DNA from 3 places in the Curtobacterium sp. Csp2 genome. Region 1 is predicted to be linked to each of the others. Evidence: predicted binding sites of a transcription regulator. Region 1 holds the regulator's gene; each other region holds the start of a gene.
What was found. The regulator HrcA, encoded in region 1, represses chaperone genes, less so after heat shock. The targets are predictions, from matches to a motif close to TTNGCACTCGNNNNNNNCGAGTGCNAA.

Region 1 (9,493 bases):
ACTTGCGGTTCGCCGCCTGGTTCTTGTGGATGACGCCCTTGCTCACGGCCTTGTCGAGCTTCTTCGAGGCGAGGACGAGGGCCGCGGTGGCCTTGTCCTTGTCGCCGGCGGCGACGGCCTCGTTGGTGTGACGGATGACCGTCTTGAGCTCCGAGCGGTAGGCCTTGTTGCGCTCCTGGGCCTTCAGGTTGGTCTTGATGCGCTTGATCTGCGACTTGATGTTCGCCATGCGTGTTGCTCCTTGTCGTCTCTCCGGGTGGTCGCGACGTCTGGGTAGAGGGGCCCTCCGTCGCATCGCGTTCCACCCGTGGGCGGGGAACGCGGAAGCCAGCCACCTACTCTACCAGCAGGACGGGGTCCCACCAAAGACCGGAGCGTCGCGGTCGGAAACCGCCCGGCAACACGCAGCCGCTACCGTGACGGCATGCCCTCCCTCGCGCCCCGGATCGACACCGTCCCCGCCTCCGGCATCCGCCGGGTGTACGAGCAGGCCGCCCTGCTCCAGGCCGACGGCACCGACGTGGCGATGCTCGTGATCGGCGAGCCGGACGTCCCGGTGGCCCCGCACGTCGGCGAGGCGGCGCGCCGTGCCTGGTCCGAGGACCGCACCGACTACACGCCGAACGGTGGGATCGCCCCGCTCCGTGCCGCGATCCAGGAGAAGCTGCGCCGCGAGAACCGGATCGAGGTCGACCTCGAGCAGGTCTGGATGACGATCGGCGCGACGCAGGCCCTGTTCCAGGCGATGACCCTCGTCCTCAGCCCGGGCGACGAGGTGCTCGTGCCGGACCCCGGGTACACGACCTTCACGATGAACGCGCACATCCTCGGCGCGACCCCGGTGCCGTACCGGCTCGAGCCGCAGCACGGCTTCGAGCCGGACCTCGACGCGCTCGAGGCGAGCATCACCGAGCGGACCCGGGCGCTCGTCGTGAACTCCCCGTCCAACCCGCTCGGCTCGGTGTTCAGCGAGGACACCCTGCGCGCCCTGCTCGCCCTCGCGAAACGGCACGACCTCTGGGTGATCAGCGACGAGGTCTACGAGTACTTCACCTACGGCACCCGGCACGTCAGCATCGCCGCCCTCGACGAGGACGACCGCGTCTTCAGTGCCTTCTCCCTGAGCAAGACCTACGCGATGACCGGTGTCCGCGTCGGCTACCTCGTGACACCGAAGGGCCTCGGCCCGACGATGCGCACCACGCAGGAGGCGATGATCAGCTGCGTCGCCGAGCCGGACCAGTGGGCGGCGCTGGCCGCGATCGTCGGTGACCACCAGTCCGTGCAGGACGCCCGCGAGCACTACCGCGCGAACCTCGCCGTCGCGAAGGAGGTCCTCGACGCCGCCGGGATCCGCTACCTCGACCCCCGCGGGGCGTTCTACCTCTGGGTCGACGTGTCGCACGCCGCCGCCGGCGACGTCGCGGAGTGGGCCCTCGCGTTCCTGCACCGCGAGCACGTCGCGGTCGCGCCCGGCAGCGCCTTCGGTCGCTCCGGCGAGGGCTGGATCCGCGTCTGCCTCGCCGCCACCGCGGACGACCTCCGCCGCGGCCTCGGCGCGCTGCCCGCCCCCGCCACGGTGGCCGTCTGACGGACTGGAGGCGCGGGGCGGCCCCGCCACGCGCCTCCAGTCCGTCCTCCACACCACCTGGTGCGGCGCCCGCCGTCCACAGGTGTGCCGGCGCTGCGCGCTCCGCGCGCACAACCGTGGGACAATCGTTCGACCGTCCCGACCCCTGAGGAACCGTGAGCCCACAAGCATCCGCGCCACTCGAGCCCGCCGCGACCCCGGCCGGGTCGATCCGCAACTTCTGCATCATCGCGCACATCGACCACGGCAAGTCGACGCTGGCCGACCGCATGCTGCAGATCACCGGCATCGTCGAGGACCGTGCGATGCGCGCGCAGTACCTCGACCGCATGGACATCGAGCGCGAGCGCGGCATCACGATCAAGTCGCAGGCCGTCCGCATGCCGTGGGAGCTCGACGGGCAGACCTTCGCGCTCAACATGATCGACACCCCGGGGCACGTCGACTTCTCGTACGAGGTCTCCCGGTCCCTCGCCGCGTGCGAAGGTGCGATCCTGCTCGTCGACGCCGCCCAGGGGATCGAGGCGCAGACGCTCGCCAACCTGTACCTGGCGCTCGAGAACGACCTCGAGATCATCCCGGTCCTCAACAAGATCGACCTGCCCGCCGCGGATCCGGACAAGTACGCCGCGGAGCTCGCGCAGCTCATCGGCGGCAAGCCGGAGGACGTCCTGCGCGTCTCCGGCAAGACCGGCGTCGGCGTGCCCGAGCTGCTCGACCGTGTCGTCGGCTCCGTGCCCCCGCCCGTCGGGACCGTCGACGCATCGCCCCGCGCGATGATCTTCGACTCCGTCTACGACAGCTACCGCGGCGTCGTCACCTACGTCCGGATGGTCGACGGCACGATCAAGCCGCGCGAGAAGGTCCAGATGATGTCGACGGGGACGACGCACGAGATCCTCGAGATCGGGGTGTCCTCGCCCGAGCCGAAGCCGACGAAGGGCCTCAGCGTCGGCGAGGTCGGCTACCTGATCACCGGCGTGAAGGACGTCCGCCAGTCGAAGGTCGGCGACACCGTCACGACCGCGCAGAAGCCCGCGACCGAAGCGCTCGCGGGCTACACCGACCCGAAGCCGATGGTGTTCTCGGGCCTGTACCCGATCGACGGCTCCGACTACCCGGACCTCCGCGAAGCGCTCGACAAGCTCAAGCTGTCCGACGCGGCGCTCGTCTACGAGCCGGAGACCTCGGTCGCGCTCGGCTTCGGCTTCCGCTGCGGCTTCCTCGGTCTGCTCCACCTCGAGATCATCACCGAGCGCCTGTCCCGCGAGTTCGGGCTCGACCTCATCACCACCGCGCCGAGCGTGATCTACGAGGTCACGAACGAGGACAACACCGTGACCGAGGTCACGAACCCGTCCGAGTTCCCCGGCGGCCGCATCGTCGAGGTCCGCGAGCCGATGGTCCGTGCCGCGATCCTCGCGCCGAAGGACTACGTCGGCGCGATCATGGAGCTCTGCCAGTCGCGTCGCGGCTCCCTGCTCGGCATGGAGTACCTCGGCGAGGACCGCGTCGAGATCCGCTACGAGATGCCCCTCGGCGAGATCGTCTTCGACTTCTTCGACCAGCTCAAGAGCAAGACGCAGGGCTACGCCTCCCTCGACTACGAGCCCACCGGCGACCAGGCTGCTGACCTCGTGAAGGTCGACATCCTGCTGCAGGGCGAGCAGGTCGACGCGTTCAGCGCGATCGTGCACCGCGACAAGGCGTACGCGTACGGCACGCTCATGACCGAACGACTGCGCAAGCTCATCCCGCGCCAGCAGTTCGAGGTCCCGATCCAGGCGGCCATCGGTGCGCGCATCATCGCCCGCGAGAGCATCCGGGCGATGCGCAAGGACGTCCTCGCGAAGTGCTACGGCGGTGACATCACCCGCAAGCGCAAGCTCCTCGAGAAGCAGAAGGAGGGCAAGAAGCGCATGAAGATGGTGGGTCGCGTCGAGGTCCCGCAGGAAGCCTTCATCGCCGCGCTCTCGGGTGACGTCGAAGAGAAGAAGAAGTAGCGCGGAGCCCGGGCGGGCAGGTGCGCCCGAGCCGCCCGGGTAGGCTTGCCGCATGAGTTCCCGCGGCAGCTACCGGACCGCCCTGACGTACGGCGCCGTGGGCGCGACCCAGGCGGCGGACCTCATGACCTACCCGCCCGAGGGCTTCGTCCCGGCGGAGTCGCGGGCCCGGATCGGGCACGGCGACCAGCGCTTCGAGACCGCCGTCACGCAGACGCTGTCCTGGCAGATCCAGGAGCGCAGCGGCATCCGGGTGCGCGTCGAGGACCAGCCCGACGATGACGAGGTGCGCTACAACCCGGTGACCTTCGACGAACGGGGCGTGCCGATCGCGCCGGCCTCGATCGGGACCCCGCGCGTCGAGAAGTTCGCGGCCGACGGCACACCGCTCCTGACGGCCGGCACGACGGCCACGCTCGAGATGCACGCGTTCGGGCAGACCGTGCACGCGCCGGTCCGGGTCGTGTCGATCATCGACGAGACCGACCGCAAGGGCTTCGCCTACGGCACGCTCGAGGGTCACCCGCTGTCGGGCGAGGAGTCGTTCGTGGTCGAGCGCACCGCCGACGGGTCGGTCTGGCTGCAGGTCCGGCAGTTCTCGCAGCCGGCGAGCCCGAAGTGGCGCTTCCTGTCGCCGCTGCTCAAGCGGCAGCAGAAGGTCATGGCGGCGAAGTACCTCGAGGCGCTGCGCGGCGACTGACCCTGCGCTGCGCGACGACTGACGCCGCGCTCCGCGACGGGTGCGCTACCGCAGCGGAGGGAGCGCGGCGATCGCGTCCTCGATGAGCCCCGCGTCCTGCACGCAGTCCCGCGCGACCGTGACGGCGTTGGTCGTGCGGAGGGCGTCGACGTCGTAGACCCCGGTCGCGACGGCGAGGAACGGGATCCCCGCGGTGTCCGCGGCCTCGCCGTCCCGCGGGGTGTCCCCGACGATCACGGCGCGGGTGCCCGCCAGTGCGGCGGCGGCCCTCGCGGTCACACCGGACCGGTCGACCTCCTCGTCGCCGAAGAACGAGTGCTCCCAGTCGAAGGCGTCCACGGCGAACCCGGCGCCGGCGAGCTTCACGCGCGCCCGGTGCTCGGAGTTGCCGGTGAGCAGCCCGTTCCGCCAGCCCAGGGCGGCGAACCGCTGCACGAGCGCGGTCGCCCCCGGCGCGGGCGAACGACGGTCACCCCGCCGGTGCCGCTCGTCGGTCAGGTCCCGCAGGTGCCCGGTGACGGTGGGAATGAGCGCGTCGTCGAGGTGGTGCGCCCGGACGTGCTCGGCGATGAGCCCCGCGTCGGTGCGCCCGTGCTGGTGCCCGACGCGCAGGGCGAGGTCGCGACCGACGGCCCGTTCGAGCGCGAGGTGGTAGAGGTTGCCGGGCGAGACGGCGTTCAACACGAGGGTGCCGTCGATGTCCCACAGCACCGTGGTGGGGACGGTGTGGTGCTCCATGCCCTCCATCATGACCGAGAATGGAGTCCATGCCGAGTGCTCTGCCGATCGCCGACCCCGCGCCGTCGGACGGCCTGATCACCCCCGGCCCCGGAGCGGGCGACGTCCCCTTCGGCGTGTACGTGCACGTGCCGTTCTGCCGGGTGCGCTGCGGCTACTGCGACTTCAACACCTACACGGCGTCCGAGCTCCGAGGGGTCCGCCGCGACGACTACGCCGGCCACGCGGTGCAGGAGATCGCCTGGGCGGCCGAGGTGCTCGACCGCTCCGGCGTCCCGCGCCGACCGGTCTCCACGGTGTTCTTCGGCGGCGGCACCCCGACGATGCTCCCTGCGTCGGACCTCGCGATGATCCTGCGGGCGATCGACGACACGTGGGGGATCCTGCCCGGGGCGGAGGTCACGACCGAGGCGAACCCGGACTCCGTCGACGCGGACGCGATCGGCACCCTGCAGCGCGCGGGCTTCACGCGGATGAGCTACGGCATGCAGTCCGCGGTGCCGAACGTCCTCGCGACGCTCGACCGCACGCACGACCCCGAACGGGTGCCCGTCGTCGTCGACCTCGCGAAGCAGCACGGGCTCGACGTCTCGCTCGACCTCATCTACTCGACGCCCGGCGAGTCCCTGGACGACTGGCGGACGTCACTCGACGCGGCGCTCGCGTGCCGGCCCGACCACGTCTCGGCGTACTCGCTCATCGTCGAGGAGGGCACGGCGATGGGCCGCGCGGTGTCCCGCGGCGAGCTCCCGGCCCCGGACGACGACCTCGCCGCCGACATGTACGAGCTGGCGGACCGGGTCCTCGGTGACGCCGGCTACACCTGGTACGAGGTCTCGAACTGGGCCCGGGCGGACGCGGACGGCAGTCCGGCGCAGCACGCGAGCCGGCACAACCTGTCGTACTGGAAGGGACACGACTGGTGGGGGATCGGACCTGGCGCGCACTCCGCGGTGGCCGGCACCCGCTGGTGGAACGTGAAGCACCCGGCCGCCTACGCGAACCGGGTGCTCGCGGGGGAGTCACCGGCAGCCGGCCGCGAGACGCTCGACGACGAGACCCGGTACGTCGAGCGCGTCCTGCTCGCCGCGCGGGTCCGCGGCGAGCTCACCACGGCGGAGCTCCGTCCGTCGGCACGCGAGCGCGTCGCCGGGCTCATCGCGCGCGGACTCGTGGACGGTTCGGCCGCGGTGCGGGGGCGGCTCGAGCTGACCCTGCAGGGTCGGCTGCTCGCGGACGCGGTGGTCCGCGAGCTGCTCGACTGACCTGGTCCTGCTCGAGCGGCCTAGTTCTTGATGAACTCGATCGTGAGCGGGTACTTGTAGAGGTCGCCACGGTTCGCTGCGATGGCCGCCATGATCGCGAAGACGATGACGAGCACCCCGATGATCGGGAGCAGCACGAAGCCGATCAGGACGATGCAGAGCAGCCCGGCGACGATGTACGCGATGGCCGCGGTGATGTGGAAGTTCAGCGCCGTGCGGGTGTGCTCCTTGATGAACGACCCACGGTCGCGGAGCACCAGGTAGGCGATCAACGGCACGAGGAAGTTGAAGAAGATGCCGCCGACGTGCGTCAGGGTCGCCCACAGCCGCTGGTCCTCCGGCGACATCGGCTGCGGGACCTGGTACCCCTGCGGGTACTGCGGTCCGCCGGGGTTCGCCGGCCCCCCGGGCTGCTGGTCGTAGGGCCCTCCGGGCTGCTGTCCGTAGCTCATGCCCAGAGCGTAGCGGGAGGGGCCCGCCCGGGTCCCGGTCCGTCGGCGGTCGGGCGTAGGATCAGCAGTCGAGACGTCCGAGTGCCAGCATCGAACGGAAGGGGTCCGGATGGTCAGCGAACGCTCCCTCGAGGTCCTCAAGGCCATCGTGCGGGACTACGTCGCGTCGCGCGAGCCCGTCGGCTCGAAGTCGATCGTCGACCGCCACGCCTTCGGGGTGAGCGCGGCGACGATCCGGAACGACATGGCCCTGCTCGAGGACGAACAGCTCATCGTGGCCCCGCACACCTCGTCGGGCCGGGTGCCGACCGACAAGGGGTACCGGGTCTTCGTCGACCACCTCGCGGCCGCCCGCCCGCTGTCCAGCGCGCAGCGCCACGCGATCGAGACGTTCCTCGGCACCCCGAACGACCTCGACGAAGTCCTCGGCCGCACCGTCCGGCTGCTCAGCCAGCTCACGAACCAGGTCGCACTCGTCCAGTACCCGTCGATGGTGCGCGCGCGGGTGCAGCACATCGAACTCGTCCGCCTCGGCGACACGCGGCTCATGGTGGTGCTCATCACCGACACAGCCCGGGTCGAGCAGCGCGTCGTCGAGACCGACGTCCCGCTCGACGAAGACGCTCTCGCCGAACTGCGCTCCGTGCTCAACGGCGCGTCCGTCGGGTTGCTCCTGCACGACGTGCCCCGGGCGCTCCGGGCGGTCCCGCAGCAGCTCCGCCCCGACGCCCAGACGCTCGCCGGTGTCGTCGTCGCGACGCTCATCGAGCAGGTCGCGGCGAACCGACAGGACCGCCTGGTGATGGCGGGGGCGGCGAACCTCGCGAAGAGCGAACGCGACTTCTCCGGCGGATTGTTCCCCGTGCTCGAGGCGATCGAGGAGCAGGTCACCCTGCTCCGGCTCTTCGGGGAGATGCAGCTGGACGACGTCGCGGTCGCCGCGAGCATCGGCGCCGAGAACGCCGAGTACGGGCTCGACGCCACGAGCATCGTCGCGGGCGGCTACCTGGCCGGCGGCGGCGAGGTCGCGCGGCTCGGGGTGCTCGGGCCGACGCGGATGGACTACGGCACGAACATGGCCGCGGTGCGCGCCGTCGCACGGTACCTGTCCAAGCTCCTGGGCGAACATTGACCGACCCGGCCCCCGACGGGCACAGGCCGCCCCGCCCGGGTGATCCGTGCCTCCAGACCGACCTGACCGGCGGCGAACGCCGCACCGACCGAACCGACTGAGGGATACGTGGCAGACCACTACGACGTCCTCGGCGTCCAGCAGGACGCCTCCGATGCCGACATCAAGAAGGCGTACCGCCGGCTCGCGCGCGAGCTGCACCCGGACGTGAACCCGAGCCCGGACGCGGCCGAGCGCTTCAAGGACGTGACGCACGCGTACGACGTGCTGAGCGACCCCGAGCAGCGGCGGCGGTACGACGCCGGACCGCAGGCGGACAGCCCCTTCGGTGGCGGCGCCGGCGGGTTCAGCGACATCTTCGACGCGTTCTTCGGCGGCGGCGGCGGTGGCGGGCGGGGCAACGGCCCGCGCAGCCGGGCCGAGCGTGGACAGGACGCCCTGCTGCGCATCGAGGTCGACCTCGACGAGGTCGTCTTCGGCACCCACAAGGACGTCGAGGTCGACACGGCCGTCGTCTGCGAGACCTGCAACGGCTCGTGCTGCGCGCCCGGCACGAGCCCGCGCACGTGCGACATCTGCGGCGGCAGCGGCCACATCCAGCGCCAGGTCCGATCGCTCCTCGGCAACGTGGTGACGAGCGCCCCGTGCGGCACCTGCCGCGGCTACGGCACCGTCATCCCGAGCCCCTGCCCGACCTGCCAGGGCCAGGGCCGCGTCCGTGCGCGCCGCACGATCCCGGTGGACGTCCCCGCCGGCGTCGAGACCGGGCTCCGACTGCAGATGCCCGGTCAGGGCGAGGTCGGTCCGGCTGGTGGCCCCTCGGGTGACCTCTACCTCGAGGTGAAGGTCCGCCACCACGACGTCTTCAGCCGCGACGGCGACGACCTGCTCGCGACGCTCGAGGTCCAGATGACCGACGCGATCCTCGGCGCGCACACCACGATCGACGGTCTGGACGGCCCGGTCGAGCTCGAGCTGCGCCCGGGCGTGCAGAGCGCCGACGTGCTCGTGATCAAGGACCGCGGGGTCACCAAGCTCCGCGGCAACGGTCGCGGCGACCTGCGCGTCGGCGTGCAGGTCGTCACCCCGACCAAGCTGTCGCACAAGGAGCGCCAGCTCGTCGAGCAGCTCGCGAAGTCGCACAAGGCCGCGAAGCCGCAGCTCGCCCGGTTCCAGCAGGGCATGTTCGGCAAGCTGCGCGACCGCTTCCTGCACTTCTGATGGCGTCCCTCCACCTGGTCGACCCGGGCACGCTCGACGGCGTCGGGGTCGGTGACACCGTCACGCTCGACGGTCCAGAGGGCCGGCACGCCGTGTCGGTCGCGCGGGTCCGTGTCGGCGAGGCCCTGCGCATCGCCGACGGCCGCGGCACGGTGGTGGCCGGGACGGTCGCGTCGACGGGTCGCGACGAGCTGACGCTCACCGTCGACGCCGTCACGGTCGAGCCCGCGCCCCGACCAGCGCTCGTGCTCGTGCAGGCGCTCGCGAAGGGCGGCCGCGACGAGATGGCGGTGCAGGCCGCGACCGAGATCGGGGTCGACCGCATCGTCCCGTGGGCGGCGACGCGGAGCGTGTCGCGGTGGGACGGCGCGAAGGTCGGGAAGGGTCGTGC
Region 2 (9,493 bases), 1.7 Mb from region 1:
GATGCTCGAGATCTGCGTCTTCACGGTGGACTCGGTCACGAACTCCTTCGCGGCGATCTCGGCGTTCGACAGCCCGCGGGACGCCCACCCGAACACGATCCGCTCCCGGTCCGTCAGGGTCTGGAACGCCGGCGGCTGCGGTGCCGGGGCGCGCTCGACGTCGGCGCCGAACAGCTGCGACAGGTCGTTCGGTGCGATGACCGAGCTGCCCTCGTGCACGGCGCGGACGGCGGCGAACAGGAAGGGCGGGGTGGTGTCCTTGAGCAGGAACCCGCTCGCGCCGAGGCGGATCGCGGTCGCCGCCGCGGGGTCGAGGCCGAACGTGGTGAGCACGATCACCCGGGGGAGCGGCCCGTCGACCGGCCCGTCGTCCGCGAACAGCCGCCGGACCGTCTCGACGCCGTCGACCCCGGCCATCCGCATGTCGAGGAGCACGACGTCGGGGCGCAGCTCCGGGATCGCAGCGAGGGCCTCGGCGCCGTCGGAGGCCTCGCCGACGACGACCATGTCCTCCTGGGCGTCGAGCACCACCCGGAGCCCGGCGCGGAAGAGTGCCTGGTCGTCGGTGAGCAGGATGCGGATCGGGTCGGTCATCGGTTCGTCCCCCCTCGGACGTCGAACGGGATGCGGGCTCGGGCGGTGAACACGTCGTCGAGCACGGCGGCGTCGAACGAGCCGCCGATGGTGGTGAGTCGGGTCTGCATGCCGGTGAGTCCCCGGCCCGAGCCCCGCGGGTGCGCCGCGAGCTCGTCGATCCCCAGGCCGTCGCCGACGGGCAGGGCGGCTCGGGGCACGGCGTTCTCGACCTCGAGCACGAGGTCGGCGGAGCGCCAGGTCTCCCGGACCTCGACGGCGCCGCCGGGGACCCCGTGCCGGAGCGCGTTCGTCAGCATCTCCTGCAGCACCCGGCGGGCAGCGGTCCCGTGCACGGCACCGAGTGGTCGGGCGGTGCCGCGGACGGCGTGCTCGACGTCGACGCCGGCGTCCCGGATGCCCCGGACGATCTCCTCGAACGAGGTCGGGTCGGCGGTGGCGTCGGAGCCGTCGATGTGCCCGAGGACCTGACGCACCTCGGTCAGGGAGCTCCGGGCGGTGCTCGCGATCGTGGCGCTGACCTCGCGGATGCGGGCCTCGTCGTCGAGGAAGGGCACCGAGTCGGCCTGGGCGATGATCACCGCGAGGGAGTGGCCGACGACGTCGTGGACGTCGCGGGCGATGTCGGCCCGGATGCGTTCGGCCTCGGCCTCGTCGACCGCCCGGGTGGCGACGGCCTCGGCGCGGTTCGCCACCGCCTCGGCGCGGGTCGCGGCGGCCTCGGCGTCGGCGCGACGGACGGACTCGGCGTTCTGCGACCGGACGGCCCGGGTCGCGAGTCCGGAGGCCCAGACCGCGACGAGCGCGAGCGTCGGCGCGGCGAGCACGAGGACCGCCTGGTCCGTCGGCCCGCTGTTCAGCAGGAGCGCGTAGCGGTAACCGGTTCTGGAAAGGTACAGGGCGGCGGTCGCTCCGGCCACCACCGCGAGCAGACCGGCGAGCACGACCTCGAGCCGGGTGCCGACGATCGCGACGCTGCCGATCACGACGAACAGGGCGAGGTCCACGAGGGAGGGGCGCTCGCCGCCGAGCACCTGCACCACCCCGAGGGCGACCGCGGCGAGCATCGCGCCGGACGGCGAGAACCGTCGGACGGCGATCGCGGCGGTGGCGGTCGCGACGGCGGGCAGGCTCGCGTGTTCGAGTTCGAGGTCGATCGGGGCGAGGAAGACCATCGCGGCCAGGAGCGCCCAGGTGACGTCGGCGACGACACTGCGGAGGGGCAGCGGCCTGGTGAACCCGCGCCCGTCCCTCACGGGTCGATCATCGCACGACGGCCGGGCGTGACGGCGGTCACGGGACGGGCGACATCGCCACGAGGGCGGCGGCGGTGACCGCGACGATGGCGGCGCAGGTGACGAGGGTGGCGATCACGTGCTTGGTCGAGCTCTCCATGCCACCCAGGCTCCCGTGGTGCAGGCCCTGCCGTCATCGTGCGGAGGGACGAACGGCCTCGTCCGCGAGGACGAAGCGCGCTCCGATCGAGAGCCGTGGCATGATCGCGACGTGACGACCGGTGCTTCCTCCGAGGTCGGTTCGCGCGTGCTTCGCCGCCGCCTCCGGGAGACGAGTTGCCCGACGTGCGGGCATCCGTGGGAGGAGCACCCGGGTGCTCCGACGTCGACGAGCGCGGTCTGCGACGAGTGCGTGTTCGACCGCGACCACGAGCAGGCCGCACCCGGGGCGACGCTGTGCCGCGCGGTCGTCCCCGCGGCGCTGTTCCGACGGGCGCAGCCGGAGCCGGCCCGTCCGAAGAGATGGCGGGACCGCTTCGTGCGGGTCGCCGCTCGAGTGGTCGAGGCTGTCCTGGACGCGTGGCCGTGACGGACGGGAGGCGCGTGGTCGCGCGACCACGCGCCTCCCGTCCGTCCCGTGGCGCGTCTAGATCGTGAGCTGCCCGCGCACGCGGTGCGCGATCGACACGGACTCGCCGCTCATCGCGGAACGCGGTGAGGCGAGGAACGCGACCAGGTCCGCGATCTGCTGCGGGCTCGACTCCCCACCGGCGCCCTGCTGCACCTGGGCGGCGGGCTCGTCCGTCACCGTGCCGGGGTTCACGACGTTCACCGCGACGCCGGACCCCGCGACCTGGTCGGCGAGGTTCTTCGCGATGATGCTCGTCGCCGCGTTCCGGAGCGACGTCGTGATGTTCCCCGCGAGGTAGGCGTTCTGCCCGCTGATGACGACGACGCGGCCGGAGCCGGCGCGCTGCTGGTGGGGGAGCACGGCGTTCGCCACCCGGAGGAACCCGAGCGCCTTGCCGTCAATCGCGGTCGCGACCTGCTCCGGATCCGACGCCTTCTCGGGGTCGAGGGTGCCGGCAGCGGGCGCTGCCGTGACGACGAGCACGTCGATGCGGCCGTGCTGCTCGAGCACGCGGGCGACCCCCGCGTCGACGGAGGCCTGCGACGCGGTGTCGATCGTGACGGCGTCCGGGCCGCCGGCGCTGCGGGAGGCGACGACGACGGTCGCGCCCTCGCGGCGGAGGGTCTCCGCGACGACGGCGCCGATGTAGCCCTGGCCGCCGACGACGAGCGCGACACGGCCGGTGAGTTCGAGGTCCATGACGGCCACGGTAGGCCGCGCTGACGATGCCCGTCCGCGCGATCCGGCCACCGCCCCCGCGCGATCCAGCCTCCAGTACCTCAACTTCTCCGACGGCGCCGCGGCCGCGGACGGGCCCTGGGCGAGCGGCCCCTCGTTCGACGGCAAGGGCGAGTACTCGTACCACGACGGCCCGACGTCCTCGGTGCCGATTCCGCCGCCGACGCACCCTGACGTGCGCTTCTACGGCACGACCGTGCTGCCGAACGTGGTCGAGAAGACCGCGGGCCTCGTGCAGGACACGCTCAACAAGGAGTGAGCGTCACGCCGGTCGCGGGGCGCGACCGGCAGACGGACGGGAGGCGCGGTGCCGGCTGGCACCGCGCCTCCCGTCCCGTCGCCCACTCAGCCCGGCAGGGTGGTGATGCTCGTCGTGTCGTCCTCGTGTTCCCGCGGCGAGCGGGTGAGGCCGGTGTACGCGCGAGCTGCCGCCCATCCGGCGACGACCGCGACCGTCCCCGCTCCCGCGGCGATCCACGGGAGCAGCCAGGAGCCGGTCCAGGCCTGCGGGGCGAGGAGCCACGCGAGGAAGCTCCCGACGGTGCCGCCGGTGGCTCCGAGGAGTGCCGCGGTGCGACGGTCGAGGGCCGTCGCGGTGAGGGCTGCCGTCAGGACGCCGACGGCGAGGAGCGCGTTGCCGAGTGCTGCCATCGCTGCCGTGCCCTTCCGGTCACTCGCCCCTCGAGCCGACGGCGAGCTGCTGGGCGCCGCCGCCGGTCGACACCTGGATCTTGCGGGGCTTCGCGGACTCCTTGACCGGGATGGTCACGCTCAGGACGCCGTTGTCGTAGGCGGCGCTGATGCGCTCGGCGTCCAGGTGGTCACCGAGCGTGAGCTGCCGCACGAAGGTGCCGGGCTGGCGCTCGCGCGTGATCCACTGCGAGCCCTCGGGTGCGCCGAGCGTGCGCTCGGCGCGGATGGTCAGGACGGAACCGTCCACGTCCACGTCCACCGAGCCCGGGTCGATGCCCGGCAGGTCGACGTCGAGGACGTAGTGGTCACCGCTGCGGTAGAGGTCCATGGGCATCGACCGGGGTGCACCGGCGCCGGCTCCGAGCAGGGAGCCTGCGAGTCGGTCGAGCTCGCGGAACGGGTCGAACTGCATCGTCATCGAGATCAACTCCTTCGTGGTCCTCGTTGAGTCCCCTCGACTCAACTGGCGTCCGTTTTAGCACTCTTGCCTCAGGAGTGCCAAAGGATCGCTTCGAGGTTGCTGAGGGTCGCGCGGTGCCGGTCAGGGTGCGGGCGGCGGGGTGATCTCGCGGTGCAGGCGCTCGAGTGCGGGGAGGGCCGCGGCGAGGGCGTGCACGTCCTCCGCGGACAGGTGCCCGAGGGCGTCGACGAGCACCGAGGTCGCAGCGTCGTCGTACGTGCGGAGGCGATCGACCGCGAGCGGGGTCAGGTGCACGGTGGTGCGGCGACCGTCGCCCCCGACCAGTCGACGCTCGACGAGTCCGGACTGCTCCATCGCGGACACGAGGTTGCTCACCGTCGAGCGGGCGAGGCCGAGGCGGGTCGCGAGGGCCGAGGGGGCGGCACCGGGAGCGTCCGCGCCCGGCGCCGCAGCGGCTCCGGCAGCCAGGGCGCGGAGCACCTCGACCTGCGCGTCCGGGATGTCGGGCAGGTCCGCCACGGCGCGGGAGGTCCGCAGCAGGGTCCGGCGGAACGGACCGATCCGGTCGCTCAGTCGTCGGGCGATCCGAGCGGTCTCGTCGCCTGTACCCGTCATGCTCGGCAACCTACCAGCAAGTTTTGTTTGCAACAAAACTACTTCGGGAGCACACTCGAGGTCATGGACACCACCACCTCGGTCGAGCACCCGGAACCGCCCCAGGACCTCTCCGGCATCGTCGGACACCGGTTCATCTACACGTACGCCAACGGCTGGCAGTACGAGATGTACGTCAAGAACGCCACGACCATCGACTACCGGATCCACACCGGGCACGTCGGTGGCCGGTGGGTGAAGGACCAGACGGTCGACCTCGTCGCCCTCGCGCCGGGCGTCTACAAGGTCTCGTGGAACGAGCCCACCGGCACGAGCGTCGTCGTCAACGTGCTGCCCGAGCAGCGCGTGCTGCACGGCACGATCTTCTTCCCGCGCTGGATCGAGCTCGACGGCTCCAAGACCGTCCTGTTCCAGAACGACCACCTCGACGAGATGCAGCGCTACCGCGACGAAGGCCCCACGTACCCGATCTACGTCGTGCCGGAGTTCGCGCACATCACGCGGTTCGAGCACGTCGGCGAGGACGACGAGACCGTCGTCGACACCGCTCCCGGTGACCTGCCGGCCGGGTGGGCGGACCGGACGAACTGATGGGCACCGTGCCGCTGCAGGGGACGGACCCCCGCACCACCCTGGCGACCCTGGAGCACCGTGGTCGCACGATCCGCGGCTGGCAGTGGGAACCGCAGGACGGCGCCGCCCCGGACGCCCCCGTCGTCCTCCTCGTGCACGGGTTCAGCGACAGTGCCCTCGGCGGGCACCAGCTGTTCGTGCAGACCGCCCGACACCTCGTCGCCCGCGGCGCCCTCGTCCGGAGCCACGACCGGCTCGGCCAGGGTGCCAGCGACGGCGAGTTCGCGGACATCACCCTCCGTGACGAGGTCGAACAGGTCGTCGCGATGATCCGCGCCGCGGACCGGGGGCAGGGCGTGCACGTCGTGGCGCACAGCCTGGGCGCCGTGGAGTCGGCGCTCGCCGCAGCGCGGGTGCCGGAGGCCGTCCGGACACTGACCCTGTGGTCACCAGCCGGCGTCGTGGTCGACGACATCACCGTGCACGACGCGATCCAGGGGCAGCCCCTCGCCCCGGCGCGCGAGCAGGGGTGGTTCGACTTCGGCGGGATGGTGCTCGGGACGGCGTTCATCGCGGACGTCCGGGACGGGCTCGACGTGTACGGCCCTGCCGCCGGGTACACCGGTCCGGCCGACGTCGTGCACGGCACCGAGGACGCGATCGTCCCGGTGTCGTACGGCCGCCGCTACGCCGAACTCCTGCCGGGGGCGACGCTCACGGTCGTCGACGGTGCGGACCACGGCTGGTCGGCGGTGCCGTTCCGGCAGCGGCTCCTGGCGCTGCTCGACGAGCGCCTCGGTCTGGTCTGACGCCCCCCGGCCCCCTGACGCAGGAGACCGGAGCGGCCCGTACCCGATCGGGTACGGGCCGCCGTGCCTACTGGCCCTTCCGCCACAGGTCGTGCAGGAGCCGGACCAGGGTCACGAGCAAGCTCGCGATCCCCAGCCACGGCACCTGACGCCTGCGGTCGGGCTCGGTGTCCTTCGACATCGAGACCACCTTCCGTGTCAGGGCCGGCGGACACGAGGAGCGGAGGCGGCCGAGGGCTGCACACGCGGGCGGACCTGCGTATGCTGGTCCCGAGCAAGTGAACTCGGGGGCGGTTGTGCGCCCTCGGCCTTCCACTCGGAGGGCAACCCGGAGCCCATCACCGTTGCCGCGGTGGTGGGCTTCAGCCTTGCCCGCAGGACGACCCGGCGAACCGCCCCACTGATGTGTAGCGTACCGGGCTGCTGCGGCCGGGCGAGCGGTCAGCTCACCTGGCCCGAGCGGGCGCCCGACCACAGGTCGACGTCGAGCACCCCGACGGAGTGCTCGTCGATCGACGCCAGCTCGTCGGCGGTGAACGACAGGTTGCCGAGCGCCGCGACGTTCTGCTCGAGCTGCTCGACGCGGGAGGCGCCGATCACGAGCGAGGTCACCCGTTCGTCGCGGAGCGCCCACGCCAGGGCGAGCTGCGCCAGGCTCTGCCCGCGGGCCTCGGCGATGCCGTTCAGCGCGCGCAGGTGCTCGACGACCTCCGGGGTCAGGGAGCCGGCGTCGAGGGACTTGCCCGCCGCGGCGCGCGAGTCCTCGGGGACGCCGTCCAGGTAGCGCCCGGTGAGCAGGCCCTGGGCGAGCGCGGTGAACCCGATCACGCCGAAGCCGAGGTCGCCGGCGGCGTCGAGCAGGCCCTCGTCCTCGATCCAGCGGTTGAGCATCGAGTACGAGGGCTGGTGGATGAGGAGCGGCGTCCCGAGGTCACGGAGGATCTCGGCGGCCCGGCGGGAGCGCTCGGCGTCGTACGACGAGATGCCGACGTACAGCGCCTTGCCCTGCTGGACCGCGGTGTGCAGGGCGCCCATCGTCTCCTCGAGCGGGGTCGAGGCGTCGAGCCGGTGCGAGTAGAAGACGTCGACGTAGTCCAGGCCCGTCCGCTGCAGCGACTGGTCGAGCGAGGCGAGCACGTACTTCCGCGACCCGCCGCCCTGGCCGTAGGGGCCTGGCCACATGTCCCAGCCCGCCTTGGTCGAGATGACCATCTCGTCGCGGTAGGGGCGGAAGTCCTCGCGCATGAGTCGGCCGAAGTTCAGTTCGGCGGCGCCGTAGGGCGGGCCGTAGTTGTTCGCGAGGTCGTGGTGCGTGATGCCGAGGTCGAACGCCCGGCGGCTGATGGCCCGCTGCGTCTCGAACGGCTTGTCGTCGCCGAAGTTGTGCCAGTAGCCCAGCGAGAGCAGTGGCAGGTCGAGGCCGGAGCGGCCCGTCCGGCGGTAGGGCATGGAGTCGTAGCGGTCGTCCGCGGCGATGTAGGACATGGGTCCCATCCTGGCCCGACGTGCCCGGACGCGGCCCGGTGCGCTCGGCGTCAGTCGGACAGGTTCGCGCTGATCGCGTCGAGCGCCAACGCCTTCGCCCGCACCGCCACGTCCCCGAGCCGGTCCGCCGTCGCCGCGACGAGCCCCTCGACGAGGATCGCCTGCGGCAACCGCGACGCCAGGGTCAGCTCGTCGCGGAACGTCAGGTCCGGCATCGTCACGACGAGGGCGACCGTGGCGGCCTGCGCGATCGGGCTCCGACCGAACGCGGTCACGGCGACGACGTCCGCCCCGGCCGCGGTGGCCGCGGCGACGGTCCGGAGCGTCAGCGCGTTCGCCCCGCTCCCGCTCACCACGAGGAGCAGGTCTCCGGGCCCGAGGAGCCGCGCGCTGATCTGCTGTCCGATGACGTCGGACTGCGCCTCGGCGGGGCGACCGATGCTCGTCAGCCGGGCGGCGGCGTCCTGCGCGAGCGGCGCGGACAGGCCGTTGCCCACGATGACGACCCGGCGTGCGTCGGCGAGCAGGGTGACCGCGCGGTCGAGCGCCCCGCCGTCGAGGAGCGCCGTCATGTCGTGCACCCGGTCGGCCAGTTGCGTGAATGTCGCGGTGACGATCCCGGCGGCGCCGTCCGGGGTCGCCCCCGTCGGACGCACCGGGGCGGCCGCGGCGTCCCGCGCGAGCAGGACCCGGAGCTGCTGGTACCCGGAGTACCCGAGGCTCTGGCACGTCCGGACCACCGTCGCGCGCGATGCCCCGGCGGCGTCCGCGACCTGCTGCGCGCTCAGCTCGACGATCTCGGCGGAGCGCTCGAGCAGCACGGCCGCGACGGTCTGCTCGGTCGGCAGCAGGGACGGCATGAGGCTCCGGATGGTGGCGATGACCGCGCCCGGCTGGTCGTTCACGGCTCGACCCTACGGGTCCGGCGCGCCCCGTGACCCCGACGGATCGTCCCGACGAGCGGGATCGCCCACCGCCCGGTGATGATCCGGGTGCGGACCGCGCCGCTGAGCTGGTCGATCGCCATCGTCACGACGACGACCACCAGGAGGAGCATCCCGACGACGTCCCACACGCGGAACTGCACGTTGTCGACGAGCATCTTGCCGATCCCGCCGGCACCGATGAGCCCGAGGATCGCCGACGCCCGGACGTTGATCTCGAAGCGGTACAGCCAGAACGCGAGCACGTCGGGCCGGGCGCTCGGCCACACGCCCCACCGCATCACCTGCCACCGCGAGGCCCCCACGGCCGTCGTCGCCTCGACCGGCCCGCGGTCGACGGACTCGAACGCCTCGTAGCCCCACTTGCCGAGCGTGCCGACGGACCCGATCGCGATCGCGAGCGCCCCGGTCCACGCGGTCAGGCCGGTGACGGACAGCATCAGGACGGCGATGACGACCTCGGGCACCGCACGCAGCACCGCGAAGACCGCACGGAGCGGGACCCGGACGACCGCGGGCGCGAGCCGGTCGGTCGCGAGCAGGGACAGCGGCAGCGAGAGGACGGCACCGAGCACGGTGCCGAACCACGCCATCGCGACGGACAGCAGGGTGGCGGACAGGGCGTCCGGCAGCGCCGACCACGCCGGGGGCAGGAACATCAGCCCGAGCAGGTGCGCGGACTTCGCGGGCAGCGCCGGCAGGGCGCCCCAGTCGAGGTCGACCCCCCACGAGGCGGCGGCGACGACCGTGACGAC
Region 3 (9,493 bases), 1.6 Mb from region 1:
ACCACCCCGCTGCCGACGATCGTGCTGCCGGCCCGCCCGCCGATCGTGCTGGCGGAGGAGAACAAGATCCGCCAGGTCGTCACGAACCTGATGGGCAACGCGATGCGCTTCACCGAGCACGACGACCCGATCGAGATCGGCATCGGCGTGGACGACGAGCGCGGGATGGCCCACATCGACGTGATCGACCACGGCGAGGGCATCCCGCCGCAGCTCCGCGACAAGATCTTTCAGCGCTTCTGGCGTGCGGACACCTCGCGGGCCCGGGACACCGGCGGTTCGGGGCTCGGCCTGGCGATCGTCTCCGGCATCGTGCAGGCGCACCACGGGTCGGTCGAGGTCTTCGACACCGAGGGCGGCGGCGCCACCTTCCGCGTCTGGCTCCCCCTGCTCCCCCGCGACTACACCCCGACGCCCGCCGCCTGACACCACCGCCGGCGCGGCCCGCGCGCCTCGCCCCGCCGAGCCCGCCCCGCCGAGCGTGCCACATGTGGGCCTCTCGTCGCCGTCGCCCGACCGGAATCGCTCAGCCGGCGGATCGCGTGCGGCGTGTCCTGCCCGCTCGATCGGCGAAGGCACGGCGGAGCCGCTCGAACAGCACCGCCGGACGTGCGACGTCGACCGCGGTCGCGTGGATGACGAGCCACCCGTTGACGGTGAAGCCGTTGCTGCGACGCTGGTCTCGGCGCCAGGTGTCCTGATCGCGGTGGTGGTCGCCGTCGTACTCCAGCGCGATGCGGTACTCGGGCCACGCCATGTCGACGCGGCCGAGGAACGTTCCGGCGGCGTCGAGGACGTCGACGTTCAGCTCCGGCTCCGGGAAGCCGGCATCGACCACCCCGAGCCGGAGCCGCGTCTCCATCGCCGACTCCGCACCGACGCGGATGCGCTCGAGCGCTGCGCGCGCGGTCCGGACGCCGCGGGCCCCGGGCACGATCGACGCGGCGAGGTCGTCGGGCGTGGCCAGGGCATGATCGCGACGCACCATGTGGTCGCCGAGCACGACGAGATCCGCGGCGGAGAGGAGGTCAGCGCACTCGAACCAGCTCTGCGCCGGGCTACTGGCCCGGCCCAGCGGGGTGTCGCGCACGTCCGACGTCGGCAGCCGATGGCCGACCACCCCACGGCGGCGCATGGCGACCGTGCCGTCGGACGAGACGTGGACGACGTCGTCGATGCCGGCGCCGCGAGGGAGCGGCGCGCCCCAGATGCCCGCCGCGGTGGTGTGGCTGAAGCGCTGGCCGTCGCGTAGCACGACCGACAACGCTTCGACCTGCCCGACCTCGGCTCCCGCGGGAGCGCGGACGCCGTGGACCGGGACGACGAGGTCGGTGCGCCGCAACCGCTCCTTGCCGATGCCCGCTCGGAGCGCGTCCGCGACGGTGAACACGGTCTGGCCGAACGGGACCGGGAGCGAGCGGGGCTTCGACATGCCGACGATCATGGGCCGTGCACTGACACAACCAGCCCCGCGGAGCCGTGACTGTGGAGAACGACGGAGGACGGGCCTCCTGTGCGAAGCCATGCGCCCGCCGCGAGCGGGCAAGACATGCCGCGTGCAGAACGCGGACTGGGCAGAACCGGTCGACCCGCGACGTCCACCGCGACAGAAGTGGCCCGCTCGGCGGCACCCCCCCCGCACGCGGAAGGGCCCCGCACGCGCAGCGTGCGGAGCCCTTCCGTCAGGACTCTTTAGAAGTCCATGCCACCCGTGGGGTCACCGGCCGGCATGGCCGGGGCCTTCTCGGGCTTGTCGGCGACGACGGCCTCGGTCGTGAGGAACAGACCGGCGATCGATGCAGCGTTCTGCAGCGCCGAGCGCGTGACCTTGGCCGGGTCGATGATGCCCGCGGCGACGAGGTCGACGTACTCACCGGTCGCGGCGTTGAGGCCGTGACCCGACTCGAGCTCGCGGACCTTGGCGGCGACGACGCCCGGCTCGAGACCGGCGTTCAGCGCGATCTGCTTGAGCGGTGCGTCGATCGCGACGCGGACGATGTTCGCACCGGTCGCCTCGTCACCCTCGAGGGAGAGCGAGTCGAGCGCGACGGACGCCTGGATGAGGGCGACGCCACCACCGGCGACGATGCCCTCTTCGACAGCGGCCTTCGCGTTGCGGACGGCGTCCTCGATGCGGTGCTTGCGCTCCTTGAGCTCGACCTCGGTCGCGGCACCCGCCTTGATGACGGCGACGCCACCGGCGAGCTTCGCGAGACGCTCCTGGAGCTTCTCGCGGTCGTAGTCGGAGTCGGTCGCCTCGATCTCGCCGCGGATCTGCTTGACGCGGCCGGCGATCTGGTCCTCGTCGCCAGCACCCTCGACGATGGTCGTCTCGTCCTTGGTGATGATGACCTTGCGGGCCTTGCCGAGCAGGTCGAGGGTCGCGTTCTCGAGCTTGAGGCCGACCTCTTCCGAGATGACCTGGCCGCCGGTGAGGATCGCGATGTCCTGCAGCATGGCCTTGCGACGGTCGCCGAAGCCCGGGGCCTTGACGGCGACGGACTTGAAGATGCCGCGGATCTTGTTCACGACGAGGGTCGCGAGGGCTTCGCCGTCGACGTCCTCGGCGATGATGAGGAGCTGCTTGCCCGCCTGGATCACCTTGTCGACGACCGGGAGCAGGTCCTTGATGTTGGAGATCTTCGAGTTGACGATGAGGATGTACGGGTCCTCGAAGACGGCCTCCTGGCGCTCCGGGTCCGTGACGAAGTACTGCGACAGGTAGCCCTTGTCGAAGCGCATGCCCTCGGTCAGCTCGAGCTCGGTGCCGAAGGTGTTCGACTCCTCGACGGTGACGACGCCTTCCTTGCCGACCTTGTCGATCGCCTCGGCGATGAGCTCGCCGATGGTGGAGTCAGCGGCCGAGATCGACGCGGTCGCGGCGATCTGGTCCTTGGTCTCGATGTCCTTCGCGTTGGCGAGGAGCTGGTCGGAGACGGCGGCGACGGCCTTCTCGATGCCGCGCTTGAGCGACACGGGGTCGGCACCGGCGGCGACGTTGCGGAGGCCCTCGCGGACGAGCGCCTGGGCGAGGACGGTCGCGGTCGTCGTGCCGTCACCGGCGACGTCGTCGGTCTTCTTCGCGACCTCCTTGACGAGCTCCGCACCGATCTTCTCGTACGGGTCGTCGAGCTCGATCTCCTTGGCGATGGAGACACCGTCGTTCGTGATCGTGGGGGCGCCCCACTTCTTCTCGAGGACGACGTTGCGGCCGCGCGGGCCGAGCGTCACCTTCACGGCGTCGGCCAGGGTGTTCAGGCCGCGCTCGAGGCCGCGACGGGCCTCCTCGTCGAAAGCAATGATCTTAGCCATGTGAGTTTCTCGTCCCTCCCGGACGTCGTCATGGGGGTCGTGCTGGCACTCAGCGTGAGCGAGTGCCAACGCCGATTCTGGCACTCGACGAGGTCGAGTGCAACACAGCCGGGAGGCACGGGTCGTCTTCCCAGGACACGCACCGACACGACGCGGTCGCGCCCGGCACCGCACGGCCGCGCCCGGCACGACGGACACCCGGGACGACGAACGCGCCGCCCCCGAGGGGACGGCGCGTTCCGGGTGTCGCGGTTCAGGCGGGGCGGACCGACTCGGCCTGCGGCCCCTTCGCGCCGGTGCCGACGTCGAACGTCACCGCCTGGCCCTCCTCGAGGACCTTGTAGCCCGACATGTCGATCGCCGAGTAGTGCACGAACACGTCCTGGCCCCCTCCATCGACGGTGATGAAGCCGAAGCCCTTCTCGGCGTTGAACCACTTCACGGTTCCGTTGGCCATGATCTCTTGCTCCCTGGTGGTGCTGGTGCAGACGACGGGTCGTCGTTGGTGCGGACGACAGGCCGTCGTCTGGCGATGACTCTGACCGAACAAGCGCGGCGTGGCAAGGGTTGTGACGCCCTTTCACGCCGATTCCGTCAGAATTCAACGTCCCGGAAACACCGCTGTAACGAACCCGGCGCGGGGAGCGTGTCAGCCGGCGTAGTCCGCGCCGAGCACCACGGTCACGTCGGCGTTCGGGAACGCCGCCGACTGCTGCACCGCGGAGACCCCGAGCGCCTGCGCGACGCCCTGCGCCACGGCTGCCTGCGACTCCTGCTGGTAGTACACGATCGTCGCGGTGGTGCCGGTCGTCCCGGCGTCCCCGGTCGAGCGGACCTGCCAGCCGGCGTTCCGCAGCGCGGTCGAGCCCTTCGCCGCGAGCCCGGTGGTCGAGGTGCCGTTCAGGACGACGACGCTCGTGGCACCCTGCTCGGCGGGGGTCGCGGCCGTCGGCGCCTGGGTCTCGGACGGCGACGGGGTCGCTTCGCCCGAGGGCTCACCGGTCGCCGGCGCCGAGGCGGACGCGGACGACGACGGAGCCGGCGAGGACGTCGACCCCGGGAACGAGTAGCTGCCGTTGAGGAGCGCGAGCACGAGCACCCCGATGAGCACGAGCACCCCGGTGGCGAGCGCCGCCCAGGCGAACGCGATCCAGCCGCGGCCACGACGCCGGGCACCGCGGTGCGCCCCGACCCGGGGGCCGTCGGTGACGTCGTCGAACCGGTCTCGCGGGAATCTCTGGGTCATCGTTCCTCTTCACGGGGATCGGTCGTCGTGCCGGGGGCGACGAAGGAGCGCGTCGCGCGGGCACGGGTGCGGGCGTGCCGGAGCCGCTGCAGTCGCGTCACGAGCTGCGGGTCGTACGCGAGCGCCGCCGGCAGGTCGATCACGCGGTTCAGCACCTGGTAGTAGCGCGCCGGCGACATGTCGAACTCGACCCGGATCTCCGCTTCCTTCGTGCGGTCGTGCCGCGCCCGCTCGTGCTCGAAGGCGAGCACGTGCTTGTCGAGCTCGCTGAGCTCGTCGGCGGGGATGGTGGTCACGGCACTTCCGGTCACGGTCGGGTAACGGGTCTCGCACATCGTAGGGGTGGCGGGCACGCCGACCCTGGTACGCGCCTGGACTGTCGCGAAGCCCGCGTTCAGGCTCCGGGCGCGCGGAACCAGCGCATGCGGACGCCGAACGGGTCGGACACCGCGAGCGCGACGCCGTCGAGCGACAGGGTCGCGAACGCGTCCGGGTCGTGGGGGTCGACGTCGTCGGGCAGGGTGGCGGCCACGCCGCGCAGGATCCCGGTCCGTTCGAGTGCGACCCAGCGCACGCCGCGCTCGCGGAGCCGGTCGACCACCCGCTGCCGGTCCGCGCCGGGCACGTAGACGAGCGTCCCGGTCGTCAGGACCACCGGTTCGCAGTCGTCCGGCAGGGCGTCGAGTGCGCGGTCCAGGTCACCGGGCAGCGTGCCCCGGATCCGGACGGGAGGCACGGCGAGCGTCGCGCGCGCCGCCGCACCCATCAGGGCGGTGCGGTCCGTCGCCTCGGGCGGGACGGCCTCGACCAGGCGGTCGAACGCGCCGGGCTCGGCCAGGTCGATCGGGTTCGGGTCGAGGGCCACGCGTGCACCGATCCGGATCGGCGTGGCACGCGGCGCGGGCACGGCACCGGAGACGGCGACCGTCAGGAGGATCGACGGCTCCGCGACCGCGGTGTGCACCCGCACCCGCTCGTCGCGCACCCCGTCACCGGGCACGTGGTCGAGCGTCACGCGGTCCGGGATCGAGCAGAGCCCGGCAGCGGCGCCCGCGTCGACGAGCCCCAGCGGCCGCTCGGTCGCCGCGGCGAGCGCCTGCAGGACCGGGACGACCGGACCGAGGCGACGCGGGTCGTTGGCCTGCACCGTGGCGGCGGCGAGGGCCGCGACCAGGGTGGGGCGTGCCTCCCGGCCGAGCGCGCGCAGCGCACCGGGGTCCGCCGGGTCCGCGCCGAGCCGCCGGGCGACCGCGAAGACCAGCTCGGGCTGCCGCTGCTGCTCCGGCACCGCCTCCAGGAGCGCGACCAGGTCGTCGTCCACCGAGCGTGCCCAGGCCGCGTACGACGGTGAGACCGGGGCGATGCGCTCCGCGTAGGCGGCGTACCGCTCCCGTGTCCCGGTCACGGTCGGTACATGCCGACGTGGCGGATGCCGGCCTCGTCGTACGGGGTGCCGAAGCGGGCGAACCCGTGCCGCTCGTACAGCCCGGCCACGTACTCCTGCGCGTGCAGCACGAACGGCTCGTCGCCGTGGGCGGCGAGCACCGCGCCGACCAGCCGGTCGGCGATCCCCTGCCCGCGGTGGTCCGGGTGCGTCGCGACCCGACCGACGACCCACGCCGGTGCTGGGGTGCCGTCGGGGTGCGGCTCCCCCGCGGCCGGGCGGACGAGCCGGAGGTACCCGACCGGATCGTCGTCCGCTCCGAACCACCAGTGCTCGGTGTCCGGGTGACGGTCGCGGCCGTCGAAGTCCTCTGCCGTGACCCGCTGTTCGAGCGCGAACACGCGGTTCCGGAGGACGACGATGCCGTACAGTTCGTCCGTCGTCAGACGGTCCCAGCGGGCGTGGCGCACGGAATGCTCGGACATCGTGGCGAGTTTACTGAGGTGGCCGGGCAGCCCGTCGACCCGGCCGGAAGCAGGAGGAACACATGACGTACAACGTCGACAAGTCCGACGCCCAGTGGCGCGAGGAGCTCTCCCCGGACCAGTACGCCGTCCTCCGGCAGGCCGGGACCGAGCGCCCGTGGACCGGTGAGCTGCTCGACGAGGAGCGCGCCGGCGTCTACACGTGTGCGGCCTGCGGAGCGGAGCTGTTCAAGAGCGGCACGAAGTTCGACTCCGGCTGCGGCTGGCCGTCGTTCTACGAGTCGGTGCGCCCCGAGGCCGTCCAGCTCATCGAGGACAAGTCCCTCGGCATGGTCCGCACCGAGGTCCGCTGCGCGAACTGCGGGGGCCACCTGGGGCACGTCTTCCCGGACGGCTTCGGCACCCCGACCGGCGACCGCTACTGCATGAACTCGATCTCGCTGAACTTCGAGGCCGCGGAGTGACCCCCGACGCGCCCCGGTAGAGTGGGCGCGTCAGCCGGCATGGCGCAATTGGTAGCGCACCGTACTTGTAATACGGGGGTTGCGGGTTCGAGTCCCGCTGCCGGCCCTCTCCACCACCTGCGGTTCGGTCGTCCGTGCCTCAGTACAGTTGTGGGGTGAACCGGCCCCGTCTGCTGCTCGTCGCCCTGGTCGCCTGGGTCGGTGTCTTCCTCCTCACCGCTGCGTGGGTGCTCGCGACACCGATCGGCAACGGCCCGGACGAGTCGAACCACTTCGCGAAGGCTGCGGCGACGGTCCGCGGACAGTGGACCGGTGTGCCCACCGGCGCGCAGGGGATCACCACCGTGCGCGTGCCGCAGGCCGTGACGGACCCGCAGGGTGCGGTGCCGTGCGCCGCGCGGGACGCCGCGAAGCCGGCCACGTGCATGCCCGCGTTCTCGACCGCGTCCGGGGACGTCGAGGTCTCGACGGGCGTCGGCGACTACTTCCCCGGCTACTACCTGCTCGTCGGCTGGCCCACACTCCTGGTCGAGGGGGCGCACGGGTACCTGGCGGTGCGGCTCGTGTCCGCGCTGGTCGTCTCCGCGCTCGCCGCGGTGGTGGTCCTGGTCGGGGCGGCGCTCCGGCACCGCCACGCCCTGCCCGCGTGGGCGGCCGTCGCCGTCACCCCGATGACCGTGTACGTCGGGGCGCTCGTCAACCCGAGCTCGGTCGAGATCGCCGGGTGCGCCGCCCTCGCCGCGGTGACCTGGCTCGTGCTCCACGACGGTGCGGGACGGCGGCTGCACTGGTGGCTCGCCCTGCTGGTGGTCTGCGGGGTCGTCGCGGGGTCGATGCGCACGTCGTCGCCCCTCATGGTCGTCGTCGTGGTGGTCGGGGTCCTGCTGACCGACGTCCCCGCCGCGCTCCGGCTCCTGCGCCGTCGCTCCGTGCTCACCGCCCTGGGCGCCGCGGTCGTCCTGCTCGTGCCGGCCGTGCTCTGGTCGGCCTTCGTCGCCGGCCCCGCTGGCTACATCCCGTCGTCGCCGGAGCGCTACGGCTTCGTCGAGGGCACGCTGAAGACACTCGCCCTCACGCCGAAGTGGGGCGAGCAGATGGTCGGCGTGTTCGGCTGGTTCGACACCACCCTGCCCGCGTGGATCGTCACGGCGTGGGCGATGGGGATCGGCCTCGTCGTGTTCGCCGGGCTCGCGGTCCGCCGTCGCGCGCTGCCCGGCACCGTGTTCCTCGTCGCCGCGACGGTGCTCGTGCCCGCCGTGCTGCAGGGCATCGGCGCCGCGGACTACGGGATCATCTGGCAGGGGCGGTACGGGCTGCCGCTGTTCGTCGCGACGCTGATCGTGGTCGGGCTCGCCGCCGACCGGGACGTGCTGCGGACCCGTGCCCTGCGACCGCTCGTCGTCGTGGTGCCGGTCCTCGCCGCGGTGGGGCAGGTCGTCGCGTTCGCGGTGGTGCTCCGGCGTTACGCCGTCGGGGTCTCCGCGCCGTGGAGCGAGGTCCTCGGTGCCCAGGCCTGGCACCCGCCTGGCGGCACGGTGCTGGCGTTCGTCCTGCTGCTCGTCGGCCTCGCGATGGTCGGCGCCGCGCTCGCGGTGACGACGCCGGCGTCCATGGGATCGGTGCTCGCCGGGCGCCGTGCAGGCGGGCAGCCGGCCGTACCGGCGCACCACGTCGCAGCCGACTGAGGCCGCGGTCACGGCGAAGGGCCCGGATGATCGCTCATCCGGGCCCTTCGGCGCGTGGAACGCGGATCAGGGGGCGTTCCGGGCGCTCGACGCGGTAACCAGCCGGCCGTGTGACGAGGATGACACCACAACGGGGGACGTGTCCACAGATCGGTGACTCTTCGCGGCTTCCCGCACGGATGTGCAGGATCCGGCCGCCGCGACTGCGTTCCCGCAGGCAGCCGCCCGGGGTCAGCGGCCGCCGGTGATGCGACGCTCGCGCTGCGCCACGCCCGCCGTGCCGTACGGGTAGTCGTCGATCCGCGGGGCGCTCGCGTCGGTGAGCGTCCGGAGCTCGTCGTCCGTCAGCACGAGGTCGGCGGCACCGAGGTTGTCCTCGAGCTGCGAGACCGTCCGGGCGCCGAGGATGACGCTCGTCACCGCCGGACGGGCGAGCAGCCAGGCCAGGGCGACCTGCGACCTCGAGGCCCCGTGCGCGTCGGCCACGGCGGACACCGCGTCGAGGACCTGCCACGTGCGCTCGTCGCCGTTCCGCGCCTCCCACGCCTCCATGCCGCGCTGCGGGTTCTCGCCGAGCCGGGTCGCGCCGGTGGGGGCCTCGTCGCGCTGGTACTTGCCGGAGAGCCAGCCGCCGGCCAGGGGCGACCACGGCAGCAGGCCGATGCCGGCGTCCAGGCATGCGGGGACGACCTCGTGCTCGATGTCGCGGACGAGCAGGTTGTACTGCGGCTGCAGGGTGACCGGCGGAGCCCACCCGTGCGCCTTCGCCTCGTACACGGCCTTCGTCACCTGGTAGCCGAGGTAGTTCGAGAAGCCGTAGGTGCCGATCTTGCCCGCGGAGACGGCGTCGTCGAGGAAGCGCAAGGTCTCCTCGATCGGGGTGAGGGCGTCCCACGCGTGCATCTGGTACAGGTCGA

Region 2: HUN59_RS18865 (Hsp20/alpha crystallin family protein) is a predicted target of HrcA. The motif match lies at 4,367-4,393, and genes of this name have one in related genera.
Region 3: groL (chaperonin GroEL) is a predicted target of HrcA. The motif match lies at 3,355-3,381, and genes of this name have one in related genera.

The regions. Positions count from the first base shown of each region.
Region 1 is NZ_CP054593.1:2,213,096-2,222,588, forward strand. Features, by position in the region: gene rpsT (30S ribosomal protein S20) at 1-229, opposite strand, end outside; gene HUN59_RS10720 (pyridoxal phosphate-dependent aminotransferase) at 425-1,591, shown strand; gene lepA (translation elongation factor 4) at 1,747-3,594, shown strand; gene HUN59_RS10730 (DUF1990 family protein) at 3,647-4,294, shown strand; gene HUN59_RS10735 (HAD family hydrolase) at 4,340-5,032, opposite strand; gene hemW (radical SAM family heme chaperone HemW) at 5,062-6,297, shown strand; gene HUN59_RS10745 (DUF4870 domain-containing protein) at 6,318-6,749, opposite strand; gene hrcA (heat-inducible transcriptional repressor HrcA) at 6,859-7,881, shown strand; gene dnaJ (molecular chaperone DnaJ) at 7,990-9,102, shown strand; gene HUN59_RS10760 (16S rRNA (uracil(1498)-N(3))-methyltransferase) at 9,102-9,493, shown strand, end outside.
Region 2 is NZ_CP054593.1:3,875,406-3,884,898, reverse strand. Features, by position in the region: gene HUN59_RS18890 (response regulator) at 1-594, opposite strand, end outside; gene HUN59_RS18885 (sensor histidine kinase) at 591-1,850, opposite strand; gene HUN59_RS18880 (SDR family NAD(P)-dependent oxidoreductase) at 2,476-3,159, opposite strand; partial or broken gene HUN59_RS18875 (manganese catalase family protein) at 3,233-3,457, shown strand; gene HUN59_RS18870 (hypothetical protein) at 3,544-3,849, opposite strand; gene HUN59_RS18865 (Hsp20/alpha crystallin family protein) at 3,869-4,309, opposite strand; gene HUN59_RS18860 (MarR family winged helix-turn-helix transcriptional regulator) at 4,433-4,927, opposite strand; gene HUN59_RS18855 (phenolic acid decarboxylase) at 4,991-5,518, shown strand; gene HUN59_RS18850 (alpha/beta hydrolase) at 5,518-6,309, shown strand; gene mgrA (L-glyceraldehyde 3-phosphate reductase) at 6,751-7,794, opposite strand; gene HUN59_RS18840 (MurR/RpiR family transcriptional regulator) at 7,845-8,699, opposite strand; gene phnE (phosphonate ABC transporter, permease protein PhnE) at 8,696-9,493, opposite strand, start outside.
Region 3 is NZ_CP054593.1:592,792-602,284, reverse strand. Features, by position in the region: gene HUN59_RS03000 (sensor histidine kinase) at 1-426, shown strand, start outside; gene HUN59_RS02995 (hypothetical protein) at 527-1,432, opposite strand; gene groL (chaperonin GroEL) at 1,693-3,312, opposite strand; gene HUN59_RS02985 (cold-shock protein) at 3,566-3,769, opposite strand; gene HUN59_RS02980 (LytR C-terminal domain-containing protein) at 3,962-4,558, opposite strand; gene HUN59_RS02975 (DUF3263 domain-containing protein) at 4,555-4,854, opposite strand; gene HUN59_RS02970 (DUF2332 family protein) at 4,953-5,963, opposite strand; gene HUN59_RS02965 (GNAT family N-acetyltransferase) at 5,960-6,427, opposite strand; gene msrB (peptide-methionine (R)-S-oxide reductase MsrB) at 6,490-6,891, shown strand; tRNA gene HUN59_RS02955 (tRNA-Thr) at 6,925-6,997, shown strand; gene HUN59_RS02950 (DUF2142 domain-containing protein) at 7,047-8,576, shown strand; gene HUN59_RS02945 (aldo/keto reductase) at 8,808-9,493, opposite strand, start outside.